Regions from separate parts of the Hydrogenophaga sp. RAC07 genome, predicted to be linked through region 2. Evidence: predicted binding sites of a transcription regulator. Region 2 holds the regulator's gene; the other holds the start of a gene.

Region 1 (3,410 bases), 2.2 Mb from region 2:
GAAATCGGCGACCTGCCGCTGGCCATGCAGGCCAAGCTGCTGCGTGTGATCCAGGAGCGGCGCGTGCGCGCGCTCGGTGGTGTGCAGGAAGAAGCGGTGGACGTGCGGCTCGTGAGCGCCACGCACCGCGACCTGAGCGCGCTGGTTCAAGGCGGGCAGTTCCGCCAGGACCTGTTCTACCGACTCAATGTAATCGAGCTGCGCACACCCTCGCTGCGCGAGCGGCGCGACGACCTGCCCGAACTCGCGCACGCCCTGCTGCAACGCATCTGCGTCGAGTCCGGCCAGGCCGCGCCCGAACTCTCGACCCGGGCGCTGGACTGGATCAAGGCCCGCGACCTGCCCGGCAACGTGCGCGAACTGGAGAACCTGTTGCAGCGCGCGCTGGCGCTGAGCAGCGGCGACCAACTGGAGCCCGAAGACTTCGGCGACACCGACGACACGGACGAGATCCCCACCCAACCCGACCAGCTGCCGGATTCGGCGCTGGCCAACTCGCCCCCTGCGCGCGCTTCCGACGAGATTCCGACCGACCTGCAGTCCTATCTGGACGAGCAGGAAAAGCAGGTCTTGCTCAAGGCCCTGCGCGAATGCGACTTCAACCGCACGGCCGCCGCGGCGCGGCTGGGTCTGAACCTGCGGCAGATGCGCTACCGCATCCAGCGCCTGGGCATCGCCATGCCCTCCAGCGACGACGATGCGGCCTGAAGCAGACGCCGGGTCGTGGACTGGCGGGTGGCTGGCCACAGCGCGTCACTGCCCGTCCCCCAACCAAGGCCCCCGGCCCGAGGGTGCGCAGATCGACCTGATCGTGCTGCACTCCATCAGTCTGCCGCCAGGTGTGTATGGCGGACCCGAGGTCGAACAGCTCTTCACCAACACGCTGGACTGGGACGCCCACCCCTACTTCGGGCAGATCCGGGGCATGGAAGTGTCGGCGCATTTTTTCATCCGCCGCGACGGTGAACTGGTGCAGTTCGTCGACGCCGATGCGCGCGCCTGGCACGCGGGCGCATCTTGCTGGCGCGGCCGGGACAACTGCAACGACGACTCCATCGGCATCGAACTCGAAGGCCTGGAAGGTGAGTCGTTCGAGAACGCGCAGTACGCCACCCTGGGGCAGTTGTGCCGCCACCTGCGGGAGCGATATCCGGTGGCCCACATCGCGGGCCACGAACACATCGCTCCCGGTCGCAAACAGGACCCGGGACCAGGATTCGACTGGGCTCGTTTGCAACACGAGCTGGGTTGGTCGCTGGCGTATTTTCCCGAGACGATGACCGGCGCAAACCCACCTGGCGGCTGACGTCACGATCCAGGCGGGACCGTCCGCCTCGCATGCACAAGCGGGCAGCGGCATTCACACGCAAATCGCGCCGGAAGGCCCGCCGTTGCTGCGCCTGAAACGCGGCGCCCAGTTTTTTCGGGCGCTCCGGCGCGACGCTGGCCCATTGCTGCGCACACCCTGATCGAACGCCCGTCGGGATCACCAAAACGGGGCACTCGCCATCGGGAAGGTTTTTTCTCGAGACACTACCTGTAGTGGCTTGAAGACCATCCACACACCAGATATAGTGTGTGCTCTGCGTTTCCAGTTTCGACACAGTCCACGTTGTTCCGGCCCGTTTTCACCCCCGCTGAGAACTTTCTGGCGCCCCGAGCAACGCCGCGATCCCGAACTGAAACCGAACGTCTTGCTCCCCGACCCCGTGCCTTGCGAGCAGGCCCATCACAACAAATGAAAGAGGAACCATGCTGACCGCTTCCCCCACTCCCGCCACACCGTCCGCCTCCCCGAAGCAGCCCATGGGTTCATCCACCTCGGCGCCCGCCGCCACGAACAGCTCGGTGTTCGCCCAGTACCAGATCATCCGCCGCAACGGCGCGGTGGTGTCCTTCGAACCCAGCAAGATCGCCGTGGCCATGATGAAGGCCTTCCTGGCGGTGCACGGCACCCAGGGCGCGGCCTCGGCCAGCGTGCGCGAAACGGTCGACGAACTCACCGGCGCGGTGGTCAAGGCGCTGATGCGCTCGCGCCCCGGTGGCGGCACCTTCCACATTGAAGACGTGCAGGACCAGGTCGAACTCGGCCTGATGCGCAGCAGCCACCACGAAGTGGCCCGCGCGTATGTGCTGTACCGCGAGCGTCGCACGCAAGAGCGCGCCCACCAGGCCGAAGTGGCCAAGCCGGCGGAAGCCCTGCTCCACGTGATCGATGGCGGCCAGCGCGTGCCGCTGGACCTGCAGCGCCTGCAAGCCCTGATCGCCGACGCCTGCAAAGGTCTGGGCAAGGATGTCCAGCCCGACCCGATCGTGGCCGAGACCAAGCGCAACCTGTACGACGGTGTGCCGATCGAAGAGGTCTACAAGGCCTCCATCCTGGCCGCCCGCACGCTGATCGAAAAAGATCCCGACTACACCTACGCCACCGCGCGTCTGCTGCTGCACACCATCGTCAAGGAAGTCATGGGCGAAGAAGTGCCCTCCACCGAGATGGGTGCGCGCTACGCCGACTACTTCCCGCAGTTCATCAAGAAGGGCGTGGACAACGACCTGCTCGACGAACGCCTGCTGCAGTTCGACCTGGCCCGCCTGGGCGCCGCGCTCAAGCCCGAGCGCGACCTGCAGTTCGACTACCTCGGCCTGCAGACGCTGTATGACCGCTACTTCCTGCACGTGCGCAAGACTCGCATCGAGTTGCCCCAGTCGTTCTTCATGCGCGTGGCCATGGGCCTGTCGCTCAACGAGATCGACCGCGAGGCGCGCGCCATCGAGTTCTACGAAGTGCTGTCCTCGTTCGACTTCATGTCGTCCACCCCCACCCTGTTCAACAGTGGCACCCTGCGCTCGCAGCTCTCCAGCTGCTACCTGACCACCGTGCCCGACGACCTCGACGGCATCTACGAGTCGATCAAGGAAAACGCGCTGCTCTCCAAGTTCGCCGGCGGCCTGGGCAACGACTGGACCCGCGTGCGCGCCCTGGGCAGCCACATCAAGGGCACCAACGGCGAGTCGCAAGGCGTCGTGCCGTTCCTGAAAGTCGTCAACGACACCGCCGTGGCAGTGAACCAGGGCGGCAAGCGCAAGGGCGCGGTCTGCACCTACCTGGAGACCTGGCACCTGGACATCGAGGAATTCCTGGAGCTGCGCAAGAACACCGGCGACGACCGCCGCCGCACCCACGACATGAACACGGCGAACTGGATTCCCGACCTGTTCATGAAGCGCGTGATGGAAAAAGGCGAGTGGAGCCTGTTCTCGCCCAACAGCGTGCCCGACCTGCACGACCTGTTCGGTGCCGACTTCGAGAAGGCCTACGTGGCCTACGAAGAAAAGGCCGCACGCGGCGAGATCAAGCCCTACCGCAAGGTGCCCGCCACCGACATGTGGCGCAAGATGCTCTCGATGCT
Region 2 (3,410 bases):
ATCACAAGCGGCTCCTGGTTTCAAGACGTTGCTCGCCAGAGCCACCCGCTCGGGAATCGTCCCAAGTGATCTGAATAGTGCATTCGCCATTCACTTCGCAGTGAATTGCACCGCAGGTTGAATCCGCATTGCCCAGGGCGAACTTGAGACTTTCCAGCCAGTCCTTCCGCGTGGTGTCTCGCAGGTTGGGCTGGTTGAACACGTTGGCACTGCACGCCGGCTCGATCACACCTCCGGCTACAACCCCTGTGTTGTAGTTCTGGAGCACCGCGTTGTTGCGATCCGCGCGCATGGCATCAAGCATGTAATAGCTCAACATGACCGCCTGGGTGCGGCCATAACTGCTCTGGTTGGTCTTCAGCGCATTGGCCTGCAGACCCGCCATGCCGAGCAAGCCGAGTGCCAAGATCAGCACCGCCACCAGTACCTCGATCAAGCCCACACCTCGCTGGAATGAAGGAGCTCTCTTTACCTTGAAATGCATGGAATTTTTCATGATTCGTGTTCAAAGCGGGCATGTGGCGCTGACGCTGGTAGGTACCGATGTGGCGATACGACCGGCCGACGTCACGGTGATGTCGCGCGCTCGGCGAGAGTCCTCCATCACAGAGGCCGAGTTGCAGACGCGGATCCGACCCGCCTGAGCGGCTCCTGACATCAGGCGTGCGGTTCCATCGGCCGCGAAGGATATGTAGCTGGCCACGTTGGTATCGCCCACCAAGGTCAATGAGCCCTGTATTGCTTCATAACGTGAAACGATGGTTTCGCCTGTATTAACCTCAGCGGCAGCGCCTGATCGGGTGGTGTCCACAAATACGATCCAGCCCTGCTGCCAACCCCCCGCGGTCGTGCAGGTGTTCAGGTCAGCGCTTTTGCAAACGGTCACGCGGTTGCCGCGTCGAATGGCTTCGCTCCGAGCGAGCGTCATGGCACCTACAAAGTCGTTGTTTGCCGTGGTCAATCGGCTGCTGGCAATGAAGGATTGAAAGCTCGGGACCCCTACAGCCAGCAGAATCGCAAGAATCGCGATCGCGACCATCAGTTCGATCAAAGTGAAACCATGCTGAACGGCACGGATCAATTGGCGGTGGGTAAAGAAATGTTTCACGCTTGAATTTTGCCCGGCACCTTGTTGAGCGCTCCGCTGAAGCGCCGAAGTGCCTGCTTGGCGGGATAGGCGGTCGCGTTTTCGTAGGTGCTTTTTCCCGATCAGTGAATACGCCTGACGCAGTATTTTTTCTGCATCTGGGCGATAAGTTACATAGCGCTAATATTTCGAGAGATTGGCGAAGAAATTGAATTCTTAAGAATTCAAAAGTGGGGCTTTCTAGGTCTAACGTCAATGGGCGTGACATTGCTCACGGCCAAATCCCTGCCCTGTGGTCGTGGACTACCGCTGAACCTCATCCACCAACGCCCGGAATTCGTCGATGTCCTCAAAGCTGCGGTAGACGCTGGCAAAGCGCACGTAGGCCACCTTGTCAAGCTTCTTCAGCTCGCGCATCACCATCTCGCCCAGGCGCGTGGCGGGCACTTCGCGGGCGCCCAGGTTGAGCAGCTTTTCTTCGATGCGCTCGATGGCTGCGTCCACCTGTTCGGTGCTCACGGGGCGTTTGCGCAGCGCCAAGGCGAACGAGGCGCGGAGTTTGCCCGGGACGTAGTCCATCCGGCGGCCGTCTTTTTTCACCACCGCCGGAAAGCTCACTTCCGGCCGTTCATAGGTGGTGAACCGCTTTTCGCAATGCCCGCACTGGCGCCTGCGGCGGATGAAATCCGCGTCTTCCGAGACGCGGGTTTCCACGACCTGGGTTTCCAGATGACCGCAAAAGGGGCATTTCATCGTGTGATGCCGCCCGTTGGCGTTACTTGTAGACCGGGAAGCGTGCGGTCAAGGCATTGACCTTGGCGCGGACCGCTTCGATGTTGGCTGCATCACGCGGGTTGTCCAGCACGTCGGCGATCAGGTGGGCGGTGGCGCGGGCTTCTTCGTCCTTGAAGCCGCGGGTGGTCATGGCCGGGGTGCCGATGCGCACGCCGCTGGTGACCATGGGCTTTTCCGGGTCGTTCGGGATCGCGTTCTTGTTGATGGTCATGTGCGCACTGCCCAGTACCGCTTCGGCTTCCTTGCCGGTGATGCCCTTGGCGCGCAGGTCGACCAGCATCACATGGCTTTCGGTCCGGCCGCTGACGATGCGCAGGCCGCGCGACGTGAGTGTTTCGGCGACGATGCGCGCATTTGTCAGCACTTGTTGCTGGTATGTCTTGAATTCAGGCGCCAGCGCTTCTTTGAATGCCACCGCCTTGGCGGCGATCACGTGCATCAGCGGACCACCCTGCAAACCGGGGAAGATGGCGCTGTTGATGGCTTTTTCGTGCTGGGCCTTCATCAGGATGATGCCGCCGCGCGGGCCGCGCAGGCTCTTGTGCGTGGTGGAGGTGACCACGTCGGCGTGGGGAACCGGATTGGGGTATATGCCTGCAGCGATCAGACCGGCGTAGTGGGCCATGTCGACCATGAAAATGGCGCCGACATCCTTGGCCACCTTGGCGAAGCGCTCGAAGTCGATGCGCAGGCTGTAGGCCGACGCACCGGCAATGATGAGTTTGGGTTTGGTTTCGTGTGCCTTGCGCTCCATGGCGTCGTAGTCGATCTCTTCCTTGTCGTTGAGACCGTAGGACACCACGTTGAACCACTTGCCGCTCATGTTGAGCGCCATGCCGTGGGTGAGGTGACCGCCTTCGGCCAGGCTCATGCCCATGATGGTGTCGCCGGGCTTGAGGAAGGCCAGGAACACGGCTTCGTTGGCCGAGGCGCCGCAGTGGGGCTGCACGTTGGCGGCGTCCGCGCCAAAAATCTGCTTCACGCGGTCGATGGCCAGTTGCTCGGCGATGTCGACGAACTCGCAGCCGCCGTAGTAGCGTTTGCCGGGGTAGCCTTCGGCGTACTTGTTGGTGAGCTGGGTGCCTTGGGCAGCCATCACTGCGGGCGAGGCGTAGTTCTCGCTGGCGATCAACTCGATGTGGTGTTCCTGCCGCGTGTTTTCAGCCTGGATGGCGGCGTACAGCTCGGGGTCGGTTTGCTCGATGAGAATGTTGCGGTCGAACATGGCAGTCCTTCTAGAGGTGAATCCTTGCGCATTGACAAGGGCTGCCCAGGCGAACGGCTGAACACCCGCGCTGCGTCAGCGGGGCGGCACGCTTCCCAGTGGTTGTCCCGGCCGCGGATCCAGGGTTGGAATGATCGGGCAGGGGGGCCACGTCAGCGCCAGACCTCTGGAACTCATTCCGGAGGTTGCGCGCCTATCGCCAGTTGCGTACTCAGCGAGTTTAGCCGAGTGCCATGGCCTTGGCTGACCGTTCCCGCAAAGGCCGGCGCATCGGCTGCGCCGGCCACAACTCGCTCAGGACTG

What was found. The regulator NrdR, encoded in region 2, represses ribonucleotide reductase genes. The targets are predictions, from matches to a motif close to CACNANATNTNGTG.
Region 1: a site for NrdR is predicted at 1,564-1,577, ahead of BSY239_RS17430 (ribonucleoside-diphosphate reductase subunit alpha). Genes of this name have one in related genera too.

Annotation. Positions count from the first base shown of each region.
Region 1 is NZ_CP016449.1:3,741,489-3,744,898, forward strand. It holds gene BSY239_RS17420 (sigma-54-dependent transcriptional regulator) at 1-708, shown strand, start outside; gene ampD (1,6-anhydro-N-acetylmuramyl-L-alanine amidase AmpD) at 698-1,306, shown strand; gene BSY239_RS17430 (ribonucleoside-diphosphate reductase subunit alpha) at 1,807-3,410, shown strand, end outside.
Region 2 is NZ_CP016449.1:1,297,497-1,300,906, forward strand. It holds gene BSY239_RS06045 (prepilin-type N-terminal cleavage/methylation domain-containing protein) at 1-5, opposite strand, end outside; gene pilV (type IV pilus modification protein PilV) at 2-496, opposite strand; gene BSY239_RS06055 (GspH/FimT family pseudopilin) at 506-1,108, opposite strand; gene nrdR (transcriptional regulator NrdR) at 1,391-1,840, opposite strand; gene glyA (serine hydroxymethyltransferase) at 1,863-3,107, opposite strand; gene BSY239_RS06070 (lytic transglycosylase domain-containing protein) at 3,402-3,410, opposite strand, start outside.